DNA from 4 places in the Streptomyces sp. NPDC127117 genome. Region 2 is predicted to be linked to each of the others. Evidence: riboswitches for the same ligand, from Rfam matches in the RefSeq annotation. Region 2 holds a riboswitch; each other region holds the start of a gene.
What was found. A riboswitch is a leader RNA that binds a small molecule or an ion and turns the genes downstream of it on or off. The one in region 2 is predicted to bind cyclic di-AMP.
Positions count from the first base shown of each region.

Region 1: another riboswitch for cyclic di-AMP. It lies ahead of ACFVH0_RS13930 (transglycosylase SLT domain-containing protein); the one in region 2 lies ahead of ACFVH0_RS01730 (NlpC/P60 family protein).
Region 3: another riboswitch for cyclic di-AMP. It lies ahead of ACFVH0_RS19535 (M23 family metallopeptidase); the one in region 2 lies ahead of ACFVH0_RS01730 (NlpC/P60 family protein).
Region 4: another riboswitch for cyclic di-AMP. It lies ahead of ACFVH0_RS37200 (M23 family metallopeptidase); the one in region 2 lies ahead of ACFVH0_RS01730 (NlpC/P60 family protein).

Region 1 is NZ_JBHXTM010000013.1:7,631-14,921, forward strand. It holds gene ACFVH0_RS13910 (APC family permease) at 1-1,029, opposite strand, end outside; gene ACFVH0_RS13915 (hypothetical protein) at 1,389-1,706, shown strand; gene ACFVH0_RS13920 (TetR/AcrR family transcriptional regulator) at 1,718-2,311, opposite strand; partial or broken gene ACFVH0_RS13925 (FAD-dependent oxidoreductase) at 2,317-2,565, shown strand; gene ACFVH0_RS13930 (transglycosylase SLT domain-containing protein) at 2,621-3,109, opposite strand; cyclic di-AMP (ydaO/yuaA leader) riboswitch at 3,114-3,300, opposite strand; gene ACFVH0_RS13935 (ABC-F family ATP-binding cassette domain-containing protein) at 3,842-5,506, shown strand; gene ACFVH0_RS13940 (DUF305 domain-containing protein) at 5,597-6,268, opposite strand; gene ACFVH0_RS13945 (hypothetical protein) at 6,372-6,815, opposite strand; partial or broken gene ACFVH0_RS13950 (amino acid permease) at 6,989-7,170, shown strand; gene ACFVH0_RS13955 (alpha/beta fold hydrolase) at 7,291-7,291, opposite strand, start outside.
Region 2 is NZ_JBHXTM010000001.1:370,610-377,900, forward strand. It holds gene ACFVH0_RS01725 (amidohydrolase family protein) at 1-330, shown strand, start outside; gene ACFVH0_RS01730 (NlpC/P60 family protein) at 540-1,688, opposite strand; cyclic di-AMP (ydaO/yuaA leader) riboswitch at 1,696-1,861, opposite strand; gene pcrA (DNA helicase PcrA) at 2,108-4,591, shown strand; gene ACFVH0_RS01740 (M23 family metallopeptidase) at 4,637-6,166, opposite strand; gene ACFVH0_RS01745 (esterase/lipase family protein) at 6,419-7,291, opposite strand, start outside.
Region 3 is NZ_JBHXTM010000020.1:117,189-124,479, reverse strand. It holds gene ACFVH0_RS19550 (GNAT family N-acetyltransferase) at 1-2,247, opposite strand, end outside; gene ACFVH0_RS19545 (HPr family phosphocarrier protein) at 2,421-2,702, shown strand; gene ACFVH0_RS19540 (GntR family transcriptional regulator) at 2,916-3,611, opposite strand; gene ACFVH0_RS19535 (M23 family metallopeptidase) at 3,837-4,658, opposite strand; cyclic di-AMP (ydaO/yuaA leader) riboswitch at 4,672-4,837, opposite strand; gene ACFVH0_RS19530 (M16 family metallopeptidase) at 5,075-6,457, opposite strand; gene ACFVH0_RS19525 (M16 family metallopeptidase) at 6,484-7,291, opposite strand, start outside.
Region 4 is NZ_JBHXTM010000077.1:1,683-8,973, reverse strand. It holds gene ACFVH0_RS37210 (PrsW family intramembrane metalloprotease) at 1-626, shown strand, start outside; gene ACFVH0_RS37205 (aldo/keto reductase) at 643-1,587, opposite strand; gene ACFVH0_RS37200 (M23 family metallopeptidase) at 1,938-3,032, opposite strand; cyclic di-AMP (ydaO/yuaA leader) riboswitch at 3,044-3,196, opposite strand; gene ACFVH0_RS37195 (PP2C family protein-serine/threonine phosphatase) at 3,436-4,596, opposite strand; tRNA gene ACFVH0_RS37190 (tRNA-Met) at 4,788-4,861, opposite strand; gene ACFVH0_RS37185 (SPFH domain-containing protein) at 5,055-6,269, opposite strand; gene ACFVH0_RS37180 (hypothetical protein) at 6,332-6,553, opposite strand; gene ACFVH0_RS37175 (SHOCT domain-containing protein) at 6,820-7,236, shown strand.

The DNA of each region.
Region 1 (7,291 bases), on a different contig from region 2:
GAACCGGCCGAGCCGGGACAGGGCGTTGTTGACCGGTCCGGGCCATGCCTTGTCACGGGCGGAGGCGAACAGCACCCGCGAGTTCTGGATGACCATCACGATGCCGGCGTTGATGATCGCGAGGGCGACGCAGAGGCTGACGAAGGTGCCGACGGCCGAGTTGGACCAGGCGGCGACCATGGTGTTGAGGTCGCCCGAGGTCAGGGCCGCCAGATCGGGAGCGCCGAGCGTGATGGCGATGACCGGGACGAGGATGACCGCGCTGGAGATGGCGAGGGTGGCCAGCACGGTGCGGGCCACGTTGCGCCGCGGGTTCTCCAGCTCCTCCGAGAGGTAGACGGCGGTGGAGAAGCCCTGGGTGATGAAGAGCGCGATGGCGAGCCCGGAGACCACCATCATCGCGGTGACGGTCGAGCTCCCGCCGCCCGACGAGGCAACCGTACCGTGCACCAGCGCCGAGGCGCCGCGCTCGGAGTGGGCGAAGCCGAGAACGGCGACGACGGCCGCCGCGATCACTTCGAGGACGAGGAAGATGCCGGTGATCCACGCGTTGGCGCGCAGGTCCAGCAGACCGGCGAGGGTGGCGAGCACCATCACGCCGGCGCCCGCGACGGAGGCCGGAATGTGCACGATGGGAGCGAGGTAGTCGGCCGTACCCATGGCGATGACCGGGGGCACGATCATCACGACCAGCAGCGAGAGCACGAAGACGAGCCACCCGGCGAGCCGCCCGGCCATCGTCGACACCATGGCGTACTCACCGCCGGCACTCGGGATGAGCGTGCCCAGCTCCGAGTAGCAGAAGGCGACCGCGATACAGAGCAGCGAGCCGATGGCGATGGTGAGGGCGGTGTACGTGCCGAGGCTGGAGAACAGGTCCGGTACGACCACGAAGAGGGTCGAGGCGGGCGTCACGCAGGAGAGCGTGAGCAGTGTTCCGCCCACGACGCCGATGGAACGCTTGAGCTTCTGTGGAGTGGGGCCGGTCGCTGGTGCGAGCGCCTGGGGAGCGCTGAGCGTTTCGGTCATCGTGCGGTTCCGATCAACAGGTGCGGTGTCCGAGCACGGGAGCGGTATCGCCTCCAGACGAGGACGTGGTGAGTGGTTTCGGCGCTCCCAGCGCGACATGCAATCCTGACGTGTTCCGCAGGTCAAGAGGTGTTCACCTTCGGAATTCGTTGTTCTGAAGGGCTGATCCGACGATTTGGCGCTAACAACGCGTCAATGTCCAGGGATCGGGGGGTGCGGGAACCGCAGCCCGGCCCGTGGGAAAGTTTCCCCATTTCCAGCATCCGGAAGGGTGGAACGGCACCCCGGGCGGCCGGGGTGCGGGCGAGGCACGGAGCCCGCGGGTCGCGGATCCGCGGTCTTGGTGCCAGCCTGGAGTCATGGGTTGGGCGTCATGGACCACTTGCGGTGTGTTCTCGGGGCGCGGCGGCGTGCTCACGGACGAGGTCGGCGTGCTGTCCGGGGACTTGACCGTTCACACGACCTGGGCGGACGACACGGCCCAGGTCACCGTGCAGTACAGCGGTGCGATCGACTGGTTCACCATGTCGGGCAGTCCGGTGCCGTGCTGTTCGGAGGAGGACAGCCGCCGACTGCACGACGCGGTGGTGCAGTCGGTCCGCAACGGGGCGGCGGCGACCGTGCCCGTACTGCCCCGCTCCGAGCCGGAGCAGGCGGCGGAACCCGCCCAGGAGTAACGCGTACGGGATCACCCCGGGCCGGTCGCGCCGGCTTCCTCGCCGCAGTCGCGGAGCGCCGCGGCGACCAGCCCCGCGATCTCGCCCCTCGGCACTCCCCCGCCGCCCACCGGCCGGTCGAAGACGAGTCCGTCCACACAGGTCAGCAGTGTGAGCGTGCGGCCCTCGGCGTCGGCGACGCCCTGCGCGCGCAGGAACGCCCGCACCACGTCACGGGCCGTGTTCTGTCGGGGTACGAGAATCTCGCGCAGCTCCGGGTGGCGCACGCTCCCGACCGCGCAGGCGTAGCGGGCGAGCGACCGCTGCCGCCCCTCGCCGGTCAGCCGCCGTTCGACGAAGCCGGCGAGCCCGTCCGTCAGTTCGGCGGCGGCGCGCGGCACCTGCGCCTGCTCGCCGGCCGCCTGCAACTCCGCCTGGTCCTGCGCCACGAGCCGTCGGACGAGTGCGGTGAGCAGTGCCTGCCGGGTGCGGAAGTACGCCGAGGTGGTGCCCGGCGGCAGGTCGGCCGCCCGGTCCACGGCCCGGTGGGTCAGGCCCCGCATCCCCTCATCGGCCAGCACATGGATGGCGGCATCGGCGAGGACGGTCCGTCGGTCTGCGGTCATCACCCCTGACACTGGCCGCCTCGCTCTCCGCCGGAGCCACCGTCGAGTCGGCGCTCGGCCGCTACGACGCCGAGCGCCGGCCCCGCAGCCAGGCGGTCGCGCGGGCCGCCAGGCAGGCCGGGCGGATGGGCCGGCGGCTGTCCCGTCCGCCGGCCGTCGCCCTGCGCACTACGGCCCTGCGTCTCGCGCCGTCCCGCCTCACCGTCCGCGCGATCCTCCGCCATGCCGACCGGACACCCCCGCGCCTGGGCTGACCTCGGGACGGCCCGGGCCGGGCGGTGGTGGGGTCACGCCGGCGGTGCGGTCACGTCAGTAGGCACCGAAGACGTTGTCGATGGAGCCGTACTTGGCGGCCGCGTAGTTGCACGCGGCCGTGATGTTGGCGACCGGGTCGTAGCTGTCCGACGCGGTCCCGGGCACGTGATAGGCCCGGAACGTCGGATCGATGATCTGGAGGAGGCCCTTGGAGGGCGTCCCGGCGGCGGCGTTCGAGTCCCAGTTGTTGATCGCCCTGGGGTTGCCGGACGACTCGCGCATGACGTTGCGGTGGATGCCCTCGTAGCTGCCGGGGATACCGTGCTCGGCCATCACGGCCAGCGACTGCTTGATCCAGCCGTCCAGATCGTTCGTGTACGCCGACGGCGCGGCCGGTGCGGCGGCGGTCTGCGCCGGAGCCGCCGAGGCGGTGTGGGCACCCAGCAGCGGAAGCAGCAGGGCGGCCGCGCCCGTGCCCACGGCGATGAAACCGCGGGTCAGTGTGGTGGACTTGCGACGACGGTACGTACCCGTTGCGGACATGGTGGATTCCTCTCCGTCGCCTGCGAGGTGAGCTGTCGGGTTCAGGCTGGAGATGCCTGGCCGCGCACCAGCGCGGCTTCACCCCGAGCCGTTCCGGATTCCGGACCGGCGGCTTACCTGGGTTCCCCGCTCCTGCCGTGCATGAGTGGGTCGGATTGCCGGACAGCGGCAGGATTCGGCGTTCCGTCCGGATTGACGGTGACCGTAGGCGAGAAGAGCCGGAAGGGACAAGACCCCATTTTCCGAATGCAATTCACCCACAAGATCGATTTACCGGAATTTCAGTAATCCACCTCACATCGCACAACCCGCTCCACTTGCGGGGAAAGGGAACCGAACCGCGGGGTGCGGCACGCGACAGGCAGGACGTGACTCGCGCCACGAATTCACAAAAGCGGGCATTTCGCCCAACTATTCCGGCGCCCGCCCCGGCACCCGATGACATTGCCTTTCCTTCACTCCGTCGTTTACAGTTCTGAAGTCCTGTTGTCTCCGATTGAGGTGGACGTTGCGCATCTGAGGTTCGCGAACATCGCGCCGTACGGCTTCGCCCGTACGCCCGTCACGCCGTAGCAGTGCCCCGCACTGCCCGTGACTCCGCGTGGATGCGACCTCGGTGCATGAGCCGTCCCTCGATCTCCAGGACCGTCGCACCTCCTTCCGCTGTCCGGTCGCTGCGTGGTGCTCGCATACGAAGCCCCCATCTCTGCGCTTGCGAATGCGAGGAACACCATGGCGACTCCCCCCACCCCTCACGCCTCCCTCACCTGCTCCGCCCTGACCTTCCGGTGGCCGGACGGCACCACCGTCTTCGACGGGCTCTCGCTGAGCATCGGCCGGGGCCGCGTCGGCCTCGTCGGCAACAACGGCGCGGGCAAGTCCACACTCCTGCGACTCCTCGCCGGTCAACTGCGCCCGGCCCAGGGGACGGTGACCGTCGGCGGCAGCCTCGCCCACCTTCCGCAGAACATCACCCTCGACACGACACTGCGGGTCGACCGGGCACTGGGCATCGCCGAGCGGCGTGCGGCACTGCGCGCCATCGAGGCCGGGGATGTCGACGAGAAGCACTTCGAGACGATCGGCGACGACTGGGACGTCGAGGAACGGGCCCTGGCGACGCTGGGCTCGCTCGGCCTCGGCGGCGTCGAACTCGACCGCACCGTCGGCCAGTTGTCCGGCGGGGAGACCGTCCTGCTGCGGCTGGCCGCGCTGCTGCTGGAGCGCCCCGACGTCCTGCTCCTGGACGAGCCCACCAACAACCTCGATGCGTTCGCCCGCCGCAGGCTCTACGAGGCGGTCGACACCTGGCGCTCGGGGGTGCTGATCGTGGTCAGCCATGACCGCGAACTGCTGGAGCGCGTGGACCGCATCGCCGAACTGCGCACCGGCTCGGTGAACTGGTACGGCGGCGGCTGGTCGGCGTACGAGGAGGCCGTGGCTGCCGAACAGGAGGCCGCCGGGCGGATGTTGCGGGCCGCCGAGGCCGATGTGCGCCGCCAGAAGCGCGAACTGGAGGAGACCCATATGAAGCTGGCCCGGCGCCAGAAGAACGGCCGGAAGGCGGAGGCCGAGGGCAGCCTGCCGAAGATCCTGGCCGGCCGCCGGAAGCGATCGGCGCAGGAGTCGGCGGGCAGGCTTCGCGGTGTCCACGAGGAACGTCTCAGCGAGGCGCGCGAACGCCGGGAGGAGGCCGCGGACGCGGTCCGCGACGATGCCGAGATCCGCGTGAGCCTCCCGCACACGGCGGTGCCCACCGGACGCACCGTGCTGAGCCTGCACGGCCTGCGCCCGCGGTTCGGCAGACTGCGCGAGGGCAGCCTCCAGGTGAACGGGCCCGAGCGGATCGCGCTCGTCGGCCGCAACGGCGCCGGGAAGACGACGCTGCTGCGCACGCTCACCGGTGAGCTGGCCCCGCTGTCCGGCGAGGCCAGGGCCTTCGTGCCGGTGCGGTTCCTTCCGCAGCGGCTCGATGTACTGGACGAGGAACTGAGCGTCGCGGCGAACGTGGCCCGGATGGCTCCCGGGGTCACCGACAACCACATCCGTGCCCAGCTCGCCCGCTTCCTGTTCCAGGGCAAGCGCGCGGAGCAGCCGGCGGGCACCCTGTCGGGCGGGGAACGCTTCCGTGCCGCGCTCGCGGCGACAATGCTCGCCGCACCGGCCCCGCAGCTGCTGATGATGGACGAGCCGACCAACAACCTGGACATCGCCAGTGTGCGTCAGCTGACCGGTGCGCTCGACTCCTACGAGGGGGCGCTCCTGATCGCCAGTCACGATCTGGCCTTCCTCGAATCGGTCGGCATCACCAGGTGGCTGCTGGTCGGGGAGGAGCTGCGGGAGACGAGCGCACAGGAGGTGGCCGAGCTGCTGGCGGCGCCGGAGGCCGCAGGCTGAGCGGTCGGCGGCGGGTGTCTCCCGTACCGGCCGCACCGGGAGAGGGGGGTGCGGGCCGCCGCACGGCGCGGGCCCGCACCCCTGCCGGGATCAGAGCCTGTCGATGATCTTGTTCATCTGCTCGATCTCGGCGATCTGGGCCGTGACGACGGCACCGGCGAGCTTCTTCGCTTCGGCATCGGCGCCGTTCTTCTGCTCGTCCTCGGCCATGGTGACGGCGCCCTGGTGGTGCCCGATCATGAGCTGGGCGAACTTCTTGTCGAAGTCCTTGCCCTTGGCGGCGGCCAGGTCACCCATGTCCTTGCCGGACATCATTCCGGGCATCCCCGAACCGTCCGGGCCGTGGTCCATCCCGGGCATGTCGTCCATCGCGGAGGACGAGGGCAGCGGCTTGCCCCAGGACGTCAGCCAGCCCTTCATCGTGTTGATCTCGGGGTCCTGGGCCTTCTCGATCGCGGTGGCCAGCTTCTTGATCTCGGGGTCGGCGGCGCGGCCGTCGGCCAGCTTCGCCATCTCGATGGCTTGCTGGTGGTGCGGGATCATCTGCTGCGCGAACTTCACGTCGGCATCGTTGAACTTGCCGCCGGGGGTGGCCGGTGCGGAGGCGCCGGCCGAGCCGTGGTCCATGCCGGGCATGGACGAACCGTCGGACTTCGAGCCGTCGGAGGAGCCGCAGGCGGTCAGTGCCAGCGCGAGGACTGCGACGGTGCCGGCCGCCGCGAGGGTGCGGCGCCGGGCGGTGGAGCAACGGGAAGCGGACATCACAGGTTCTTTCCGGGTGGATGCGCCACGTCCGTGGCGCGCGAAAGGGGCAGGTTCGTCCGGCCGGTCCGGCCTCGAAGGGCCGTGGAGCGGCGGAGTCCTGTCACGTCCGCGCGATGCACACCCGGAGCAGCAGCTCTCTTCCGGCGAACGGCGGTCCCCGCCGGGCCGGACCGCGTACGGCCGTACGGCGCCCGGTGAGCCCCCGGACGGCCAGGAGCACCAGGCCCAGCGCCATCAGCAGCGGCAGCACCCGGTCACGGGCATGGGTGAACACGCATGACTCGCCGTTCATCGCGGACATCGCGTCCGCCACCCGGACGGGAGCGTGCTCGCCCCGCATGGCGGAGTGGCCGGCGCTCACCGCCGTGGGCCCCGGTGGGGCCGCCGTCACGGCCATCGCGTCATGACAGCCGTCCGCGGCGCTCGCGGGTGCTCCGTGCATGAGGAACAGCCCGAGCAGGACGGCGCAGAGCAGCAGCATCCGGGAGGCTCCCGGTGTGCGTGTCCGTTCGCGATCCACGGCTGCCTCGAATTGCTCGGTCATACGGGTCGATGGGTCCTGCGGTGCGCGCCCGACGATACCCCCACCGGGTTTCCCGTCGACGCCCCGCCCCCTGCCGGACACCTCGCTCGGTCACCGTGCACCGCTGGCGACCGGAGGGGGCGACGACCACGTCGGCAGCGGCGGCGACGGGTGGACCGAAGCGCCGTCCGGGTGTGTTCGACGCCGTGGTGATCGGTCTGGGCTCGATGATCGGGGCGGCTGTCTTCGTCGCGCCGTCGCCCGCCGCGGGCGCGGCCGGGTCGGGCTGCCGCTGGGGCCGGTGGTGGCCGCGCCGGTGGCGTACTGCACCGCGACGCCCTCACTCCGGCCGGCCGCCCGCCGTCCGGAGTCCGGAGTCCGGCGGCACCTTCCACGTCGAGCACCTGCGCCTGGGGCCGCACGACGCCCCGGCACGGGCCGCCGCGGGAGGCGGACGACGCGCTGGCCGCCGCCTCCCGCTGACCCCGGCACCGCCC
Region 2 (7,291 bases):
CGGCCGCATCCGCGCTGGGCGGGAAGCTTCGCCCGGGTACTCGGCCGTTACACCCGCGACGAACGACTGCTCCCGCTGGAGAGTGCGGTGCACAAGATGACCGGCCTGCCCGCCGGGCGGTTCGGGCTCACCGGCCGCGGCGTGGTCCGCGACGGGGCCGTCGCCGATCTGGTCGTACTGGACCCGTCGTCGGTGCGCGACACCGCCGACTTCGACCGCCCCCTGCTGGCACCCGAAGGCATCGATACCGTTGTGGTGTCGGGGCGGATCGCGGCGAGAGACGGCCGCCCGACCTCGGCGCGGGCGGGAGAAGTGGTGAGAATCCGATGAGTCTGGCCCAAGTGGCCGCGGCGGCACGGCGCTCGGCTGCGCTGCCGCTCACCCTGGCCGTGGGGCCCCGGCGGCAAGGAAGCGGGGGGCCGCGGGGGGGGGGGGGGGGGGGCTCCCCACCAACAAATACTCAACCCCCCGGCTGTCCACCCCCCCCCCCCGCCCCGCCCCCGCCCCGGTGCAGGGGCGGCGCGACGGGTGGAGGCACGCTACGCCGGGCGCACGCTGCCGTAGATCGGCATGTAGTAGATCGACTCCTCGCGCACGTTCGCGCCGGGCTTCGGCGCGTGGATCATCATCCCGTCGCCCTTGTAGATGCCGACGTGGCTGATGTCGTCGTAGAAGAAGACGAGATCCCCCGGCCGCAGGTCCGCCGTGGCGACCCGGGTGCCGACCTTGACCTGGTCCCACGTGGTGCGCGGGATGCCGACCCCCGCCGCCTTCCAGGCGGCCTGGGTGAGCCCGGAGCAGTCGTACGACGCCGGGCCCGTCGCGCCCCAGACGTACGGCTTGCCGAGCTGGGCCCTGGCGAAGGCGAGGACCTTCTCCGCCTTGGTGGTGGCGCTGCTGTCCGAGCCGGTCCCGCTGCCCGTCCCCGTACCGCTGCCGCCCCCCGACCCCTTCGCGGCCTCCTCGGCCTCGCGGTCCGCCTCGGCCTTCGCGGCGGCCTGCTGCTTCGCCAGCTCCTGCGCCTTGCGCTCGGCCTCCGCCTCCTTCTTGCGCTCGATCGCCGCCAGTCGCGCCTTCTCCTCGGCGGTCAGCTTCGACAGCAGCGTGCGCGCCTCGCCCAGCTTCTTCTGGACGTTCCGCTTGCTGGTGCGCAGCGTGGTCTGCGTCGTCGTCAGCGTCTCCAGGCTCCGCACCGCCTCGGAACGCTTCTTCGCCGCCTTGGCCTGCTGCGTACGGAAGTCCGTGATCGCCTTCTGCTGCCGGCTGGTCATCCGGTCCATCAGCTGGCTCTGGTCGAAGTACGACTGCGGGTCGTCGGCCAGGAAGAACGTCGCGCTCGGCGTGATGGAGCCGCTGCGGTACTGCGCGGCCGCGTAGGTGCCGAGCGTCCTGCGGGCGTCGTTGAGCCTGTCGGCGCGCTTCGCGACGTCGTCCAGCAGGGCGTCGACCTTGGCGCGCTGGGCGGCGGAGGCTTCCTTCGCCTGGTTGTACTGCTGGGTCGCGGTGCCCGCCTGCCGGTAGAGGTCGTCGACCTTCTTCTGTACGTCCTCGACGCGGGGCTTCGGATCGGGCGCGGCCACGGCGCTCTGCGTGGAGAGCAGGGTCACGGACGCCAGGGCCGCAGTGGTGAGCCCGACGGCCGGTGCGGTGGTGCGCACCCGGGTGCGCGGTTTGCGATGCGACGCCAAGGCCGGCATCTCCTTCCGTGGACCGCCTACCGGGTTAGCTGTCGGGTTCGGGCGGAACGGAAGGCTGCCCTACGGTCCGAGTGGGGGATAAGGACCGATTCACCCCGGTACTGCGTGTGGGTCCCCGGTTCCGAACTCCATTGAAGGCAGCCCGGATTCGGCGGGGGCGCCCGCTAGGCGTGGTTCGCCTCAAGGGGGTACGGGCCGCCCGGTCGAGCACGCTAGCCAACCCATGGTGCTGCTGTGAAGGTTGATGTTCGATATGCCCGATACATTTTCGTGACCTTGCCGGAGCGGGGTGCCGCCGACCGGATTCCCTTACGGGGAGTGGGTGACCGCTCTCTTTGTGTGCCGTCGGTCGTGTGCGGTTCGTCATGAGGCCGACGGGTGTCGGTGCGGCGGCCTAGACTCGACAAGCGATGAGCAGCCTCTTTGACGACAGTTTCCTGGCCGGCCTCCAGCACTCGGAGGAAGAGCCCCCGCCGCCCCCCGAGGACTCCGTACCCGAAGCGGTCCCGGAGGACCTCTTCGCGGGCGTGTTCGACGGGCCCCCGCCGCCCAGGGACGCCTATTACCGCGACGGCGCGCACCGCCCCGTCATCGACTCCGCGGCGCTCCTCGACGGGCTGAACACCGAGCAGCGCGCCGCCGTCGTCCACGCGGGCTCCCCGCTGCTCATCGTCGCCGGGGCCGGCTCGGGCAAGACCCGGGTGCTGACCCACCGGATCGCCCACCTGCTCGCGGAGCGCGGGGTGCACCCCGGCCAGATCCTGGCGATCACCTTCACCAACAAGGCCGCGGGCGAGATGAAGGAGCGCGTCGAGCAGCTCGTCGGTCCGCGCGCCAACGCGATGTGGGTCATGACCTTCCACAGCGCGTGCGTACGCATCCTGCGCCGCGAGTCGAAGCGGCTCGGCTTCACCTCGTCGTTCTCGATCTACGACGCCGCCGACTCCAAGCGGCTGATGGCCCTGGTCTGCCGCGACCTCGACCTGGACCCGAAGCGCTTCCCGCCGAAGTCGTTCACCGCCAAGGTCTCCAACCTGAAGAACGAGCTGATCGACGAGGAGACCTTCGCCGGCCAGGCCGCGGACGGCTTCGAGAAGACCCTCGCCCAGGCCTACGCGATGTACCAGTCCCGGCTGCGCGAGGCCAACGCGCTGGACTTCGACGACATCATCATGACGACGGTCCACCTGCTCCAGGCGTTCCCGGACGTCGCCGAGCACTACCGCCGCCGCTTCCGCCACGTCCTGGTCGACGAGTACCAGGACACCAACCACGCCCAGTACACCCTCGTGCGCGAGCTGGTCGGCCCGGCGGGCGAGGGCGACGCCCCGGCCGAGCTGTGCGTCGTGGGTGACGCGGACCAGTCGATCTACGCCTTCCGCGGCGCGACCATCCGCAACATCCTCCAGTTCGAGGAGGACTACCCGAACGCGACCACGATCCTGCTGGAGCAGAACTACCGCTCCACGCAGACGATCCTGTCCGCCGCCAACGCGGTCATCGAGCGCAACGAGAGCCGCCGCCCCAAGAACCTCTGGACCAACGCCGGCACCGGCGCCCGCATCACCGGCTACGTCGCCGACACCGAGCACGACGAGGCGCAGTTCGTCGCCGACGAGATCGACCGGCTCACCGACGCGGGCGACGCCAAGGCCGGTGACGTCGCGATCTTCTACCGTACGAACGCGCAGTCCCGCGTCTTCGAAGAGATCTTCATCCGCGTCGGCCTGCCCTACAAGGTCGTCGGCGGCGTGCGCTTCTACGAGCGCAAGGAGGTCCGGGACATCCTGGCCTACCTGCGCGTCCTGGCCAATCCGGAGGACACCGTCCCGCTGCGCCGCATCCTCAACGTGCCCAAGCGCGGCATCGGCGACCGTGCCGAGGCGATGATCGACGCGCTGTCCCTGCGCGAGAAGATCACCTTCCCGCAGGCGCTGCGCAGGGTCGACGAGGCGTACGGCATGGCGGCCCGGTCGGCCAACGCCGTCAAGCGGTTCAACACCCTGATGGAGGAGCTGCGCACGATCGTCGAATCGGGCGCGGGCCCCGCGGTGGTCCTGGAGGCCGTCCTGGAGCGCACCGGCTACCTCGCCGAACTCCAGGCGTCCACCGACCCGCAGGACGAGACCCGGATCGAGAACCTTCAGGAACTGGCCGCCGTGGCCCTCGAATTCGAGCAGGAGCAGGGCGCGGCCGGTGCGGCGGGCGAGGACGGCGCGGACGCGGCCACCGGCACCGGCGCGGGGACGGGCACGCTCGCGGAGTTCCTGGAGAAGGTCGCGCTCGTCGCCGACTCCGACCAGATCCCCGACGAGGACGAGGACGGCTCCGGCGTCATCACGCTGATGACGCTGCACACCGCGAAGGGCCTCGAATTCCCGGTCGTCTTCCTGACCGGCATGGAGGACGGCGTCTTCCCGCACATGCGGGCGCTGGGACAGGTGAAGGAGCTGGAGGAGGAGCGGCGGCTCGCCTACGTCGGCATCACCCGGGCCCGCGAGCGGCTCTATCTGACCCGGGCGGCGATGCGCAGCGCGTGGGGGCAGCCCTCGTACAACCCGCCGTCGCGGTTCCTGGAGGAGATCCCGGACCAGCACCTGGAGTGGAAGCGGAAGGGGCCGATGGCGGCACCGGCCGGACCGACGTCGGGGATCACCTCGTCGCTGTCCGCCTCGCGTTCGCGCTCCGGCCCCTCGGGCTTCGCGACCCGGCGGACCTCCGACAAGCCGACGATCGCGCTGACCGTCGGGGACCGGGTCACGCACGACCAGTTCGGGCTCGGCACGGTCACGGCCGTCGAGGGCGTCGGCGACCAGGCGAAGGCCACGGTCGACTTCGGTGACGAGCGCCCGAAGAAGCTGCTGCTGCGGTACGCGCCGGTCGAGAAGCTGTAGACGGGGCGAGCGACGGGCGGGGCCGCGGCCCCGCCCGTTTTCGGCTCAGGTCGGGTTGACGCCGTGGCTGCGGAGCCAGGGCAGTGGGTCCACTGCCGCTCCGCCCCCGGGCCGTACCTCGAAGTGCAGGTGCGGACCGGTCGAGTTCCCGGTGTCGCCGGAGTACGCGATGACATCACCGGCCTTGACCGGGCCCGAGCGGATCTTGGTGCCACTGAGGTGGCAGTACCAGGTCTCGGTCCCGTCGGCCATGGTGACGATGGCCATGTTCCCGTAGGCGCTGTTCAGCTGGGTGCGCACGGTGCCGTCGGTCGCGGCCATCACGGGCGTGCCCCCCATGACGGGGAAGTCGATGCCCGTGTGCACGGACATCCAGTTGACGCCCGCCTGGCCGAAGTACGCGCTGAGGCCGTGCTGCTTGACCGGCATGACGAACTTGGGGCGCAGGGCCTCCTTGCGGGCGGCCTCTTCCTCGCGCTTCTTCTTCTCGGCGGCCTGCCGCTCCCGCAGGTCGATGCGCTCCTGGGTGCGGCTGGCGCGGTCGGCGAAGTTCTCCGCGTCGGCGCTGAGGTTGGCGAGCTGGGTGTCCAGCTTGTTGTTGGCCACACCCGCCTTGACGGAGCCGGGGTCGGACGCCGCCATCGTGGTCTTGCTGTCGTCCTTCTTGTCCTCGCCGCCCAGCCCGCCGACGGAGGCGGCGGCGATGCCGGCCACGCTCATCACGCAGGCGGAGGGAATGGCGACGGTGAGGAGCGCGGAACGCTTCGAGGGGGAACGCCGCCGACTGCGGCCTCCGCCACCGCTGCGGGTGGCGGAGCGGCTGAGGGTGCGGTGCGGGCCGGGTGCGGCGTCCGCGATGTCCGCGATATCCATGGCGACCGCGACGCCCGCGTCATGCGCGTCGTCCGCTGTGCCGTCCGTGCCGTCCGTGCCGTCCGCGTCGGCCGCGCCGTCGGTGAGGTAGGGCTCGTAGGGGTCGTAGGAGCCCAGGCCGGTATAGGTCTCGTGAGCTTCGGGAGCCTCGTGTGCCGGCCGCGCCTCGTAGGACACCTGTGCGGTTTCTGCGGTTTGCGCGATTTGCTGATCGTGCTCGGGCGTGGCGCCGGTGTTCCAGGCGGTGGCGTCGTACGCGCCGGAGTCGTACACGGCCGTTTCGCCGGTGGCCCACTGGTCGTTCGTGTGCCAGTTGCCGGTGTCCCACTGGCCCGTGGTGTCCGGGGAGCCGCCCTGTGCCGGGATGCCGGCGAACGTGGCGGTGGTGGTCGCTTCCGTGCCGTAGTCGGCCACGGGCGTCCAGGTGGCCGTGGTCTCGTACGTCTGCGCCGCCTCGTACTGCTGCTGGGGCTGCGTGGCGTACGGGGCGTAGGCGTCGTACGAGGTGGTCGGGTGTGCGCCGGTGTCCCACTGGGTGGAGTCGTACTGACCGCTGTACCCGGACTGCCCGGCGCCGTAGCCGCTGCCGTACGCGCCGTCGTGACCGCCGGGGAGCGATCCGAAGAGCGGGTCGCTGTCGAAGCTGCCGGTCGCCTCACTGTCGTATCCGGCGTACCCGGCGTGGGGGTGCTGGTCGTTCACCAACTTCTCTCTCGCCTCGGCAGCAGGACCTGTGCTCTGGGGTCCGGCGTGGGGGATCCCAGGGGGAGCAGTGGCCGCGACTGTACCCGGCGGTACGTGACGCCGACAATCTTCGGCGGGCATGGGCGGCTCAGGAAACGGGCAATCGGCCGTCTTTCGACGGACTGCTCACACAGCCTTGGCCGTATGTTCGAAACGCGTTCTATTTGTGGGGTCTCCGGAGGCTCTGCCGGTCCGATCGGCCCCGACGATTCACGCGGCTCCTGCCGTTCCGCTCGTCTCGGCCGTCGGTTCGCGGGACTCCAGCGCCTGCCGGACGGCGGCGGCGACGGCCGGATGCACCGGCAGTGCGAGATGGCCGATCCCGGTGACGCGTACGTTCTGCGCGTCGAGATCCGGATGGTCGATACAGGCCGCCTCGGCCGGGACGATCACCCGGTCGAGCTCGCTCCAGAAGCTCACGAACCGGGTGCGGCAGCCGGGCGCGGGCCTGCGCAGCTCCTCGATCGGTGCCGATCCCGTGCGCATCTGGCGCACGATGGGGTGAGCGCTCGCCAGCGGGGCGACAGCCGTGCCCCCATGAGGTGTGCCGAGGGTGACCAGCGTGCGTACCCGCTGGTCACCGCCGAGCCGCTGCACGTAGTAGCGGGCGATCAGACCGCCCAGGCTGTGCCCGACGATGTCGACCTCGCGGTGTCCGGTGCGGGCGCAGATCTCCTCGACATGCCGCGCGAGCAGTTCGGCCGCCGTCCGGATGTCGCAGGTCAGCGGCGAGTAGTTGAGCGACTCCAGATGGCGCCAGCCGTGCCGGGCCAGGGAGCGGCGCAGCAGAACGAAGACCGAACGGTTGTCGATGAAGCCGTGCAACAGGATGACCGGGGGGCGCTCGTCGCCCTCGGGCGGGAGGGCGGGGGCCCCGGCCGGGTCGGTGGCGCCGGGGGGTGCGGTGGCACCGGGGGGTGCGGTGCGCGGGCCGGACGAGTGGGGCGCGGCCCGTCGATCCCCCGTGACGCCGGTGGGCTGTGTGCTGGTCGGATACAGGCCGGTGGGGTACATGAGCACATGCCCGGCGAGCACTGCCAGCTCCAGTGCGGTGGCCTTCAGCAGTGCGGACGGCAGTAGGTC
Region 3 (7,291 bases), on a different contig from region 2:
GGTGATGCCGTAGCGGCCCAGGAGCTCGCGGGCCTGGTCGGGTGCGAGCTGGAGGCCCCTCGGGTCGGGGTCGGGGCCGAGGAGGGTGTCGATGAGTCCGGCGGTGCCGGGCTCGTCGATGGTGTCGTCGAGGAACTCGGGCACCTTGCCGGGCGCGGCGGCCTGCCGTCGCCACTGCGCGTACCGCACCGCCTCGGCCAGGGCGCGCACCGCCCGTTCGGCTGCGGGGTAGGCGGGGATCCGGCCGTTGCGGGGGCCGGGGGCGCCGGTGACGGGGGTCGTGGGCGCCGGGCCGGGGTCGGGCGGGGTGGTGGCTGAGGTGCGCGTGGGGCTCACGGCCGGGGCGGGCTGTGCCGGGGGGCGCGGCTGGGCGACCGTGCTGGTGGCCGCGGCGAGGGCCTCGGCCAGCCCGCCGATCTCGACGTGCACGACGGCCACCGGCTTGGCCGGGCCCGCGGCGGCGGCCGTGTGCAGGGCGGCCGCGAGCACCTCTCCGTCGCCCGATTCCGCCTCGCCGTCCTCGCCGACCCACGGGATCGCCGTCACCACCACCGAGTCGCAGCCGTCGTCGGCCAGGGCCTCGGCGAGGGCGTTCCTGAAGTCCTGCGGGGTGGCGGCGGTGGTCAGGTCGAGGGGCGGGCGCGGGCGCAGCCCCTCGGCGAGGCAGGCGTCGTACGTGAGGAGGCCGAGCGATTCGGAGTTGCCGAGGATCGCGACCCGGGGGCCGGCCGGGAGCGGCTGGTCGGCGAGGAGGAGGCCCGCGTCGACCATCTCGGTCACCGTGTCGACCCGGATCACGCCCGCCTGCCGCATCAGCGCCGAGACCGTCGCGTCCGGGATCCGGCTGATCGGCACCGCGTGGCCGGGCGGCGTGGAACCGCTGTGCCGGGCGCCCTTCACCACGACCACCGGCTTCATCGCCGCGGTGCGCCGCGCGAGGCGGGTGAACTTGCGGGGGTTGCCGAGCGATTCGAGGTACAGCAGGGCGACGTCGGTGTCGGGGTCCTCGTACCAGTACTGGAGGAAGTCGTTGCCCGAGATGTCGGCACGGTTGCCCGCGGAGATGAAGGTGGACAGGCCCGCGCCGCGCCGGTAGAGCCCGGAGAGCAGCGCGATGCCGATCGCTCCGGACTGGGTGAACAGGCCGATGCGTCCGGGGGCGGGCGGCTCGGGGGCGAGCGAGGCGTTCAGCCGGACCGTTTCGGCGTTGTTGATGACTCCGAAGGCGTTCGGGCCGATGATCCGCATCCCGTACGAGCGGGCCTGCCGGACCAGTTCGCGCTGCCGTTCCCGGCCCTCGGCGCCCCATTCGGCGTATCCGGCGGAGAGCACCACCAGGCCCTGGACGCCGTGCTCGCCGCAGTCCGCGACGGCTTCCGGAACCCGGTCGGCGGGGACGGCGACGACCGCGAGGTCGACCGGCTCCTCGATCTCGCCGATGGAGCGGTGGGCGGGGACGCCGTCGACGGTGGCCCGGTCTGCGGCGAAGGCGCGGTTCACGGCGTACGTGCGGCCGGTGAAGCCGGCTCCGAGGAGGTTGCGCAGAACGGTGCGGCCGACACCGCCGGGGGTCCGGCCGACGCCGATGACGGCGACGGAGCCGGGGGCCAGCAGGCGCTGCACGGACCGTGCCTCCGCCCGCTGTTCACGGCCGCGCTGGACGGCGAGGGATTCGGCGGTCGGTTCGAGGTCCAGGGTGAGGTGGACGGAGCCGTCCTCGAAACTGCGCTGCTGGGTGTACCCGGCGTCCCGGAACACCTTGATCATCTTGTTGTTGGCCGGCAGCACCTCGGCGGCGAAGCGGCGGATGCCGCGCTCGCGGGCGACGGCCGCGATGTGTTCGAGGAGGGCCGAGGCCACACCCCGGCCCTGGTGCGCGTCCTGGACGAGGAAGGCGACCTCGGCCTGGTCGGCGGGGGCGGAGGCGGGCCTGCCCCGCTCGTCGATCCGGTCGTAGCGGACGGTCGCGATGAACTCGCCGCCGACCGTGACGGCGAGCCCCACCCGGTCGACGTAGTCGTGATGGGTGAAGCGGTGCACGTCCCGGTCGGACAGCCGAGGGTACGGGGCGAAGAACCGGTAGTACTTCGACTCGTCGGAAACCTGCTCGTAGAAGCTGACCAGCCGTTCGGCGTCGTCCGTGGTGATGGGCCTGATGCGCGCGGTGCCTCCGTCGCGGAGCACCACGTCCGCTTCCCAGTGGTCGGGATAAGCGTGATGCGGACTCTGCTCCGGCGCGGGCTGCATGGGCAAAGAGTACGGCTCCGTCAGCGGTCGCGTAGGCCTCGGGGCCGGGGCAGGCTGAGAGGGCCGATCGGCGGGTCCGCAGGCGTTACGGGCTGTTCCCGGGGTCGGCCGGAGCACCGCGCACCGCGTGAGAGACTGGTCTAGACAACTGTTGATTCGTGAAGGGCAGAACCATGGCTGAGCGCCGCGTCAACGTCGGTTGGGCCGAGGGCCTGCACGCCCGCCCCGCTTCCATCTTCGTCCGTGCCGCCACGGCTTCCGGCGTCCCCGTGACGATCGCCAAGGCCGACGGCAACCCGGTGAACGCCGCTTCCATGCTCGCGGTCCTCGGTCTCGGCGCGCAGGGTGGCGAGGAGATCGTGCTCGCCTCCGAGGCCGACAACTCCGAAGCCGCCCTGGACCGTCTGGCCAAGCTGGTCGCCGACGGACTTGAGGAACTCCCGGAGACCGTCTGAAACATCTTCCGCGAGAGAGCCGTGGCACCCTGAACCGGGTCTGCGGCTCTTTTGTTTTTCCGGTGCTTGCAGGATGAATTCCGGCACCCAGGATCCAGGCCCACGAAATCCGGGTGGAGCGGAATCCGGGCAGGGCAGAATCCAGGAAGGCAAAATCCGGACCACTCGGAATGCGCCCCGCACAATGACTTCTCTTTGTATACGGCGCGATTGTTAATGGCGGACACCCGCGGTGTTTACGGAATGTTGCGAGGTCCTCACCCGGTCGGCCCGGGGCGTGCCGGGCCGCCGTCGCAGCCGGTGCGCGGCCGCAGCCCGTTCCGCGTGGTGGGCGGCCAGCGTCCTGGCCCGTTCCGCGTCGCCGCGCGCCACCGCGTCCACGATCGCCCCGTGCTCGGCCCAGGAATCCACCGGCCGGGCGGGCTGCTCGACCGCGTACATCCAGTCGATCTTGTGCCGCAGCTGGGTGAGCAGCGCGATCAGGCCGGGGCTGCCGGAGGCCTGCGCCAGCGTCTCGTGGAACCAGCCGCCCAGTGAGCGCAGATCCTCGCCCTCGCCGCGCCGGGCCCGGTCCTGGCCGAGCCGCACGAGGCCGCGGAGCACCTTGAGGTGCGCCTCGGTGCGGCGCTGCGCGGCGCGGGCGGCGCCCAGGGGCTCCAGCAGCGTGCGGACCTCCAGGAGGTCGGCCGCCTCCAGTTCGGTGGGCTCGGCGACGCAGGCGCCCGCGTGCCGCCGGGTGACGACGAAGCCCTCGGATTCCAGGGTGCGCAGCGCCTCCCGTACCGGGACGCGGGAAACCCCGTAACGGCGGGCCAGCAACTCCTCCGTGAGACGGCTGCCGCGTTCGAAGACACCGGAGACGATGTCGTCACGGATTGCCGTGCATACCGAATGCGCCGGAATGCGCATGTCCGAACCTCCGCCTCAATCCCCGCGAAACGCGGCCGGCCGACGCCTGTTCCGCGACTCTATTGCAATGCGGCTGCATTTCCGATGCCGGGCGGAAATTCATGAATATCTTTTGGCCACGGGACGGTTCGGCGGCCGGTCGTCTCCCGCGGTCGAGGAGGCGGGCATGGCGAAGGCCCCGGCGCGCTGCCGGGGCCTTCGACGAGGTGGTGCGGTGGGCGTCGGTCAGACGTGGACGCCGTGGGCGCGCAGGTACGCGACCGGGTCCATGTCGGACCCGTACGACGGGGTCGTCCGGGCCTCGAAGTGGAGGTGCGGCCCGGTGGAGTTGCCGGTCGAGCCGGAGAGGCCGATCTGCTGGCCCGCGCCGACGCTCTGGCCGACAAAGACGCCGATCGAGGAGAGGTGGCCGTACTGCGTGTACGTGCCGTCCGTCATCCGGAGCACGATGTTGTTGCCGTACGCGCCGCCCCAGCCGGCCTCGACGACCGTGCCGGCGCCGACGGCGACGACGGAGCTGCCGGAGGCGGCGTGGAAGTCGATGCCGGAGTGGCTGCCGGAGGACCAGAGCGAGCCGCTGGACTTGTAGCCGGTGCTTACGTACGAACCCGCGACCGGGAGCTGGAAGGAGCCCAGGCGGGTGCGCTCGGCGGACCGGGCGGCGCGGGCCTTCTCGGCGCGGGCCTCGGCGGCGCGCTTCGCCTCGGCCTTGGCCTCGGCCGCCGCCTTGGCCTTTGCCTCGGCCTTCTTCTTGGCCTCGGCCTTCCGGTGGGCCTCGGCCTTCGCCTTCGCCGCGACGTCGGCCTGATGCTGCTGGGCGTCGGCCTGGGCGTCGATCCGGTCGGCGAGGGTCTTGTCGATGGCGATGACCTGGTTGAGACCGGTCTCGCTCACGGAGGGTGCGTCGGAGTCCGCCGCGAAGGCGGGAGCGGCCAGGCCGCCGATGACGCCGGTGGTGGCCAGAGCCGCGACGCCGACGGCCTTCGCGCTGCCGCGCGTCAGTCGGCTCGGGGCACGGTGCTTCCCGGTGGCACGGGTGAACGCCATGGAGTGGCTGGTCCTTTCCTTCCTTCTCGCCTACCGGGTTAGCTGACGGGTTCGGAGCAGGAAGGTCTCCTACGGACACCCCGGCCCATCCGGGCTCAGGCGTCCGATTCACCCCAGGGACTGCGTGGGTCCCCGGCTCCCCAGGCTCGCGCCTGACGGGGACTCGGCGATGACTGTCCGGTACGTCGCGGATGCGGCATACGAGTGACGGGCAGTCGAGCCGACGCTAAGCGGGGTCACTTTCATTCACCAAACGGACAGGCCATTTTGTAGCGCATCCCACAGGGCAGACAGGCAACCTTCCCCCAGAACGGACAAAAAGGAAGACCCTGGCGAGATGACACTCGCAAGGGCCTTCCTTCTGTCCTGATATGCGGCGAAATGTCGAGTTGGGACCTGTTGTGACGGGCCGGACGTCAGCCGGTGACCACCGACACCTCTCCGATGCCCAGGGCCCGGACGGGCTCCTCGATCCGTGCGGCGTCGCCGACGAGGATCGTGACCAGCCGGTCACCCGGGAAGGCGTTGACGACCGCCGCGGTCGCCTCGACCGTGCCGGTCTCCGCGAGCCGGGCGTACAGCTGCGCCTGGTAGTCGTCCGGCAGGTGCTGCTCGACCTGGTCGGCGAGGGTGCCCGCGACGGAGGCCGCCGTCTCGAACTTCAGGGGCGCCACACCCACGAGGTTCTGCACGGCCGTCTCGCGCTCCTCGTCGGTCAGGCCCTCGGCCGCCAGGGTCCGCAGGACCGTCCACAGGTCCTTCAGCGCCGGCTCGGTGGACTCGGTGTCCACCGAGCCGCTGATGGCGAGCATCGCGGCGCCGGTCGCCCCCGAGGCGGAGTCCGGGGCCGACGACCGCAGCACCTGGGCGAAGGCCCGCACGCCGTACGTGTAGCCCTTCTCCTCGCGCAGCACCCGGTCGAGCCGCGAGGTGAGGGTGCCGCCCAGGCAGTACGTGCCGAGCACCTGGGCCGGCCACACGCTGTCGTGCCGGTCGGCGCCGATCCGGCCGATCAGCAGCTGGGTCTGCACCGCGCCCGGACGGTCGACGATGACCACGCGGCCGGTGTCGTCGGCGGTGATCGGCGGGGCGGGGCGGGGTGCGGCGGCGTCTCCGGACCAGTCGCCGAGGGTGTCGGCGAGCAGGGCGTCCAGGTCGATGCCGGTGAGGTCCCCGACTACCACGGCGGTCGCCGTGGACGGCCGGACGTGGGCGTCGAAGAACGCGCGCACGGCCGCCGAGTCGATCCGCGCCACCGTCTCCTCGGTGCCCTGGCGCGGGCGGGACATCCGCGCCGTGGCCGGGAACAGCTCCTTGGAGAGCTGCTTGGCGGCACGCCGGGCCGGGTTGGCCTGCTCGTGCGGGATCTCGTCGAGCCGGTTGCGTACCAGCCGCTCGATCTCGCTCTCGGCGAAGGCGGGCGCCCGCAGCGCCTCGGCCACCAGCGCGAGGGCCTTGGCCAGCCGGGAGGCGGGGACCTCCAGGGAGACCCGGACACCGGGGTGGTCGGCGTGCGCGTCGAGGGTGGCGCCGCAGCGCTCCAGCTCGGCGGCGAACTCCTCGGCGGTGTGCTTGTCGGTGCCTTCGTTCAGCGCCCGCGACATGATCGTGGCCACGCCGTCGAGACCCTCGGGCTCGGCGTCCAGCGGGGCGTCGAGGAAGATCTCGACGGCCACGACCTGCTGGCCGGGGCGGTGGCAGCGCAGCACCGTGAGGCCGTTGGGCAGGGCGCCGCGCTCGGGCGCGGGGAAGGCCCAGGGGCGGGCGACGCCGGGGGCCGGCTGCGGGTGGTACTGCATCGAAACTCCAGTCGCGGCAGCGTCGGTCACTGGTCCGCCCCTTCGTGCGCGTCGGTGTCGGTCTCGTCGGTGTCCGCCGCGTCCGCGGGCTCGGCCGGTTCGACCGGCTCGTAGACCAGCACCGCGCGGTTGTCGGGACGCAGCTGGGCCTTGGCGGCCGCCTGCACCTCCTCCGCGGTGACGTCGAGCACCCGCTGAACGGCGGTCAGGGCGAGCTGCGGGTCGCCGAACAGCACGGCGAACCGGCACAGTTCGTCGGCACGGCCGGCGACCGTACCCAGGCGGTCCAGCCACTCGCGCTCCAACTGGGCCTGCGCGCGCTCCATTTCCTCGGGCGTGGGGCCGTCGGCGGCGAACCGGGCGAGCTCCTCGTCGACCGCGGCCTCGACCTGCGGCACCTCGACGCCGCCGGACATCTTGACGTCCAGCCAGCCCAGCGAGGGCGCGCCGGCCAGCCGCAGCAGCCCGAACCCGGCCGCCACGGCCGTACGGTCACGGCGGACCAGGCGGTTGTGCAGCCGCGACGACTCGCCGCCGCCGAGCACGGTCAGCGCGAGGTCCGCCGCGTCGCACTCGCGGGTGCCGTCGTGCGGCAGCCGGTAGGCGGCCATCAGCGCCCGCGCCGGGACCTCCTCACGCACTTCCTCGCGCAGCTGCTCGCCGATGATCTCCGGGAGCGTGCCGTCGCGCGGCGGCTGCTTGCCGTCGTGGGACGGGATGGAGCCGAAGTACTTCTCGATCCAGGCGAGGGTCTGCTCGGGGTCGATGTCGCCGACGACCGAGAGCACCGCGTTGTTGGGCGCGTAGTACGTACGGAAGAAGGTGCGCGCGTCC
Region 4 (7,291 bases), on a different contig from region 2:
TGCGCACGCTCGCCGCCGAGCTGCCCGCCTACGCGGCGGCGGGCTGGCTGAGCCCGGCGGAACCGCTCGCCCTCTCCTCCATGCGGGCCCGCGGCCTGGCCCGCGACGCGGCACGCCGCCAGTACGCCGTCGCGGCCCGGGGAAGCCGGTACACCCCGTACGGGCCCGGCTGGGCACCCGGATCCGTACCGGGAGCGATGCCCGGCTCCATGCCAGGTCCCTCTGCCCGGGCAACGACGCAGGCGAAGGCCGCGGCGCAGGCCGCGGAGGCCCACGGGAAGGCGGCCGCCCGCGCCGTCGCCGAGTACGAATCGTTCGCGACCTCACTGGCCGCGCTGCGACTCCAGGCCCGCCGCGGTACGGCCGGCCCCGACTTCGCCGAACGCGAGCTGGAACTGCTGCACCACCTCTGGCAGCGCAGGGAGGTGGCCGCCCCCGCCCTGACGTACGCGGCGCAGGCGACGGGACTCCTGCGCCCCCACCGCCTGCCGCCGCTCCCGTACGCCCAGCAGTTCACTCCGCAGTTCACTCCGCACACGCAGTACGGCGGCCCCGGCCCCGGCCCCGGCCCCGGCCCCGGCCCCGGCTACAACCCTTATCGGATGCCGCAGCAGCCACCGCAATAGGCCCTGTCCCGACGGATCAGGCGGATGCCTCGGTGAGTTCTGCCAGTTCCTGCTCGGTCAGCGTGAGGTCCGCGACGGCCAGCAGCGCGGGCAGCTGCTCGACCGTACGGGCCGAGGCGATCGGCGCGACCACGGTCGGCCGGGACGCGAGCCAGGCCAGCGCGACGGTCGCGATCTGCGCATCGCGCTCCTTGGCGACCTTGTCCAGCGCGGCCAGGACCTTCTGTCCCCGCTCCGACTCCAGGTGCTGCCGGGCACCCTCCGCCCGCGCGCTCTCCACCGAGGAGCCCGGACGGTATTTGCCGGTGAGGAAGCCGGAGGCCAGGGCGAAGTACGGCACGACGCCGAGCCCGGCACGGGCCGCCGTGTCCTGGAGCTCGCCCTCGTAGGTGTCGCGGGAGACCAGGTTGTAGTGCGGCTGAAGGGCGACGTAGCGGGCCAGGCCCTCGCGCTCCGAGAAGTCCAGGGACGCCTGGAGCCGCTCGGGGCCGATGTTGGAGGCGGCGATCTCCCGGACCTTGCCCTCCTTCACCAGCTGGTCCAGGGCGGTGATGATGTCCTCGACCGGCACGGTCTCGTCGTCGAAGTGCGTGTAGTACAGGTCGATGTGGTCGGTGCCGAGCCGGCGCAGCGATTCCTCGGCCGCGGCCTTGATGTTGGCGGGAGCGAGCCCCTTGTACTGGGGGTGGGTACTGACCTTCGTGGCGACGACGATGTCGGAGCGGTTGCCGCGTGCGGCGAGCCACTTGCCGATGACGGTCTCGGACTCGCCGCCCTCGTTGCCCGGAACCCAGGCCGAGTACCCGTCGGCGGTGTCGATGAAGTTGCCGCCGCCCGCGGCGTACGCGTCCAGCACGGCGAACGACTGCGCCTCATCGGCGGTCCAGCCGAAGACGTTGCCGCCGAGAGCGAGCGGGAAGACCTGAAGGTCGGAAGTGCCCAGCTTACGAAGAGAAGTCATAAGTGAAGCAACGGATTCCGGTGAGCCCGCTATTCCGGAATTCCGGATCCCGACTGCTCCAGGAACTCACCGCGCCCCCCTTCACGCCCCACCGCCCACAAACAGACCGGCAGCCCTGACGTCGGGGGGTGAGCGTCAGGACTGCCGGGGTTCATCGGCCGGCGAACCGGCTCGGACCGAGCGCCCCACGAGACGGGCGGGACAGGCGCCACTTCAAGGGGCGGGCGCCGACTCAAGAGGCAGGCGCCGACTCAAGAGGCAGGCGCCGTCTCAGCCCGGCGGGCGCCGCCTCAGCCCGGCGGGCGCCGACTCAGCGGGACGGGCGCCGACTCAGCGGGACGGGCGCCGACTCAAGGGTTGAGGCCCTTGCCACGGAGCCAGGCCATCGGGTCGATGCCCGTGCCGCCGGCGGTGTGGACCTCCAGGTGGAGGTGCGGTCCCGTCACGTTGCCGGTCGCGCCGACCCGGCCGATGGTCTCGCCGGTGGTGACCTTCTGGCCGACGCTGACGCCGATCGAGGACTGGTGGCAGAACCACAGCTCCGTACCGTCGTCGAGTTCGAGCACCGTGCGGTAGCCGTACGCGCCGGACCAGCCGGCCGACTTGACCGTGCCGCCGTGGATGGCCTTGATCGGGGTGCCGGTCGGGGCCGCGAAGTCGAGGCCCGTGTGGTAGCCGGAGGACCACATCGAGCCGGCCTCGCCGAAGGTCGAGGTGATCGTGTACGAGGAGGTCGGGATGGCGTAGCTGGCGGCGAGCTTGGCGAGCCGCAGCGCCTCCGCCTTCTTCTTGGCCTCCTCCTCCGCCTTCTTCTTCTCGGCGGCGGCCTTGGCCTCGGCCTCGTCCTGCTGCTTCTTGGCCTCGGCGGCCGCCTTCTCCGCCGCCTTCTTCTCCTCGGCCGCCTTGGCCTCGGCGTCGGCGGCGTCCTGCTGCTGCTCGGCCTGCTGGAGGATGCGGGCGCGGAGCGCCTCGCCCGCGTCCGTCGTGCCCTGCTCGGCCTCGGCGGTGGTGATGCCGGCGGTGGTGAGCGGGGCGGTGGCGGCCGTGACCTCGGTCCTGTCGGCCTCGGACTCGTCGGAGAACAAGGCACCCACGCCGGGAAGGGACTTGGCGTCGGGGAGGTGGTCCGTGATCGAGTCGGGCACGGAGATGGAGACCGGCGGCTTGCTCTGCGCGGTGGCCATGCCACCCGCGCCGACCGCCGCTATGACGCCGACACCCAGCACCGTGGAGCTGCGGGCGAGCCCGTTGCGCTGCTTGGCGACGCGGTGCCTGCCGCGCACGGGGCGGACGGACTCCTCGGTGGGGTTCCACTCGTCCCAGTCACGGTCGGGCTCACCGGTGAACCCGCCCGTGAAATTGCCGGTGAAGTCGCCGCCGGGCTCGGTGCCGTAGTCGTGATCGAACCGGGACGGGGCCTCGGGGGCAGGCTTGTTGGACGCCACGGGGGCGCACTCCTTTCCTTCCTTCTCGCCTACCGGGTTAGCTGACGGGTTCGGAGCAGGAAGGTCTCCTACGGGCCCCTCTGCCTCTCACGAGACACAGATGCCCGATTCACCCCATGTAGGTGGTTCCCCGGTTCCCTTGCGGAATTCGGCGCTCGCGCACGGTGCCGCCACTGACGACGGCTGGGACGACCGCGCTGCGTTATCGAACGTTAATAGACACCGGGGCCGTATTCCAAGCTGTTCCAACTGATCGTTCACTTCTTTGGCCTGGACTTTACGGGACACAAGCGGGTGGAATCGGACGAGTTGACCGACCCTCAGTCACTACCCTGATTCTGACGTTGCGTCAAATGTTATGCGGAGCGGCGCCCTTCGATCACACACGGTGGCACCTCCGCCGTCACGCCCCCTCGGCACCGACGATCGGCACGGTCCTTCTCCGGTCCGGCTGCCCCTCCGCCGGACGTACGACCGCGAGCAGCGCCATGTCGTCGGTCGATTCGCCGCCCGTGTGCAGCCGTACGTCATCGGTCAGGGCGGACAGCAACTCCTCGGGCCCCGGGAAGATCCGCCCGCGCAGCCGGGCCGCCGGATCGTAGAAGACTCCCTCGGCGTTCCGTGCCTCGGAGAGGCCGTCCGTGTAGAGGAGCAGGGTCGTCCCGGCCGGCAGATCCCACTCGTCCGTGCACTCCGGCCATGCCCCCAGGTCCATCCCGAGCGGCAGCGCGGGCACCGACGGCTTCAGCACCTCCAGCGCCCCGTCCGGATGCAGCAGGATCGGTTCGGGGTGACCGCGGTTGACGATCCGTACCCGGGACAGTCCGGACGGGATCTCGGCCAGCACGGCGGTGATGAACCCTTCGAGCACGTCGAGCCCGCCCTGTCGCGCCTCCTCCCGGGCCAGCGCCCGCTCCAGCCGCCCCGCCACGCCCTCCAGCGAGGCTTCCTGCTCGGCCGCCTCGCGGAACGCCCCGATGACCACCGCCACCGTCTCCACGGCGGCGAGCCCCTTCCCCCGCACGTCCCCGACCACCAGCCGCACCCCCCACGGGGTGTCCGACACGGCGAACAGGTCACCGCCGATGAACTCGTCCGCCTGCGCCGCCTCGTAGCGGGCCGCGACCTGCAGTCCGCCGGTCCGGTCGGCCGGCTTCGGCAGCACCGCGCGCATGGCGGTCTCCGCGATGAACCGCGCGGAGGCCAGCTGCTCGTTGCCCCGCCGCACGACCCCGTTGATCACGACCGCGAGGACCGAGACCGTGGCCAGGGTCAGCAGTTCGATCAGCGGCACGGCCTCGGGCAGCGTGCTGCTGTACAGCCGCAGCACGATGACGGCCAGCATCGAGGCGATACCGGTGCGGATGGTGCTGGCCAGCGAGAAGAACGGGGCGGCGATCAGCGGAGCGGCCACGAACAGCGGGATGGCAGTGAAGGCCGGCGGGGTGAAGATGTCGAACAGCAGCCCGCCGAGAATCATCAGGGGAGGCAGCGCGCGTACGAACTGCCGGGTGCGGGCACCGCTCCCGGCATGCTCGCCGCGCCGCTTCTCCCGCTTCCACACCTGTGGTCTCCTGCCCGGTACGCGCGCGGCTGCGGACGGTACCGCGCCCCACCCCCAGGCTCGCCGGACCGGAACGAAGCGGCGACTCCTCATCGGCCAATGGGGGGACATGTGCGCTGCGGCTCGCATGCCACGCGGCGAAACGAATCAGGCCCGGCACGCTGCGTGCGTGCCGGGCCTGAATTCTTCAGTAGCGGGGACAGGATTTGAACCTGCGACCTCTGGGTTATGAGCCCAGCGAGCTACCGAGCTGCTCCACCCCGCGTCGGTGAACACAACTCTACGGCATCCCCGGAGCCCTTTTGACCACTCGGGTTCGCCCGCCCTTCATCCGCCCACATCCGCCCCTTCGTCCCGCCCTTCACCCCACTCTTCGTCCCGTCCCTCGTCCCGCCCCTTCGTCCCGCCCTTCACCCCACTCTTCGTCCCGTCTCGCGTCCCGCCTTCGCCGAGCCGCTTCAGGACGACTGGTTCGTCTCGGAGATACGGGGCACGGAATCGGCCTTCCCGTGGACGGCCGGCTGCTTCACCGGGTTCGCACCGCGTTGCAGGGAGTGGAGGATCGCCAGCCCCTGGCCGACGACGCCCGCCGCCATCTCGTTGACGCCATTGGTGCCGTTGAGGACGGTGAGGTCGGCGCCGGACATACCCCTGGCAGCCGCGTCGGCCAGCGCGGGCAGGTTCTCCACGATGCGGTTGGCCGCGATGAGCTCCTGGTTGCCGTCACGCAGCGACGCGGCGCGCACACTGTTGGCGTCCGCCTGCGCCTGGGCGAGGGCCCGCTCGGTGTACGCGTTGCCGTCGGCCTCGAACTTGACCCGGTCACGAGCCGCCTCCGCCAGGGTGCGCTGCCGGTACGCCTCGGCGTCCGCCGGGCGCCGGACCTCGGCCTCCAGCCGTTGGGCGGCGAGTGCGGCCTGACGCTCGGCGAGTGCGGTCTGCTCCTCGATGACCTCGTGCGAGGCCCTTGCCTGGGCGAGCGGTCCGGCCTGGGCGGCGCGGGCGTTGTACTGCTCGGTCTCGGCGAGGAAGCCGGCCCGCTTGATCGCGGTGTCACGCTCGTACTCCGCCTTGAGCGCGGCGGCCTGCTGCTCGCGCTGGCTGGCCTCCTGGTCGGCCTTGGCCTCGGCGATCCGGGCCTGGCTGGCGACCGCGGCGGCGTGTGGGGCCGCGAGGTTCTTGATGTAGCCGGTGGCGTCGTCGATCTCCTGGATCTGAAGGGCGTCCACGACGATGCCGAGCTTCTCCATCTCGCCGTGGCTGCCCGCGATGACCTCCTGGGAGACCCGGTTGCGTTCGCGGATGATCTGCTCCACGGTCAGTCCGCCGACGATGGAACGCAGATGTCCGGCGAAGATCCGCCCGACGAGCTCCTCCATCTGGTCCTGCTCGGTCAGGAAGCGGCGGGCCGCGTTGGCGATGGACACGGCGTCGTCGCCGACCTTGAAGACGGCCACGGCCCGGACGTTGAGGCGGATGCCCTGCTGGGTGACGCAGTCCTCGGTGATCTCCGCCTCGCGCAGCGCCAGGGAGAGCATGCGTGCCTTCTGCTTCACCGGGAGCACGAAACTGCCGTGCCCGGTGACGATCCGGAACTGGGTGTCCAGGGTCTGCCCCTTGGAACCGGAGATGAGCATCGCCTCGTTGGGGGCGGGAACGTGCCAGAAGAACATGGGAAGACTCCTGCCGTACGACACTGCTTCCGTCGGGTACGCGATTGCTTTCGGCCTTCGGCTCAGGACGGCAGGCGTTCCACGATCACGCCGCGGGCCGAGACCGTGTCGACGACGACGACGCGCGCGTCCCTGTCGATCGGCGTCGCCGACCATGCGGTGTAGGCCTCGGACCCACCCCGTACGGCCACCAGCACTTCGCCCGGACCGCCGGACGGAATCGGCACGGTGACGCGGCCGACAGCCCCGACCGGGCTCCGGGCGGACTCATCTGCCCGGTGCATGCGTCGCCCTCGTGAGCGTCCCCGCGTACGCCTGCTCACGCCGCTTCTCACACGGTGTCCCGCACCGCTTCATGGACACGAGGCGACCCCGCCTCCTGGAGGCCCGAGCCTCCCTCGACATCTCCACGGTACTCCGCACCCACCCCGGTGGAACGGTGCCCGCGAGCGGCCGACGATCAGCGAGCGGGCTTGGATATGCGGTGATATGACTGTTTTACCTTCTGTCCTGCCGACGCGATGAACTCGCGCTGATCGGGGAGCGAACCGTGGACGATTACTCCTTGCTCGACCTCTTCTGGACCATGCTCTGGTTCTTCCTCTGGGTCATGTGGCTGTTCCTGCTGTTCAAGGTGATCACGGACATCTTCCGCAGCCACGACCTCGGCGGCTGGGGCAAGGCCGGCTGGCTGGTCCTCACGCTGCTGCTGCCGTACATCGGCGTCCTGGTGTACGTGATCGTGCGCGGCAAGTCCATGAGCAAGCGGGACATCAAGGAAGCCCAGGACCGTGACGCGGCCTTCAAGGCGTACGTACGGGAAGCCGCCGGCACCTCAGACGCGGGCGGCGACGCCACGAAGAAGGGGAGCCACGTCGACGACCTGGCGAAGCTCGCCGAGCTGAGGGACCGGGGCGCCATCACGGACGAGGAGTACCAGCGGGCGAAGACGAAGCTCCTCGTCTGACGTCCGTACCCGTACCGCCGCCCCCACCGCCCGCTCCGCCGTTCTCCGGCGCAGC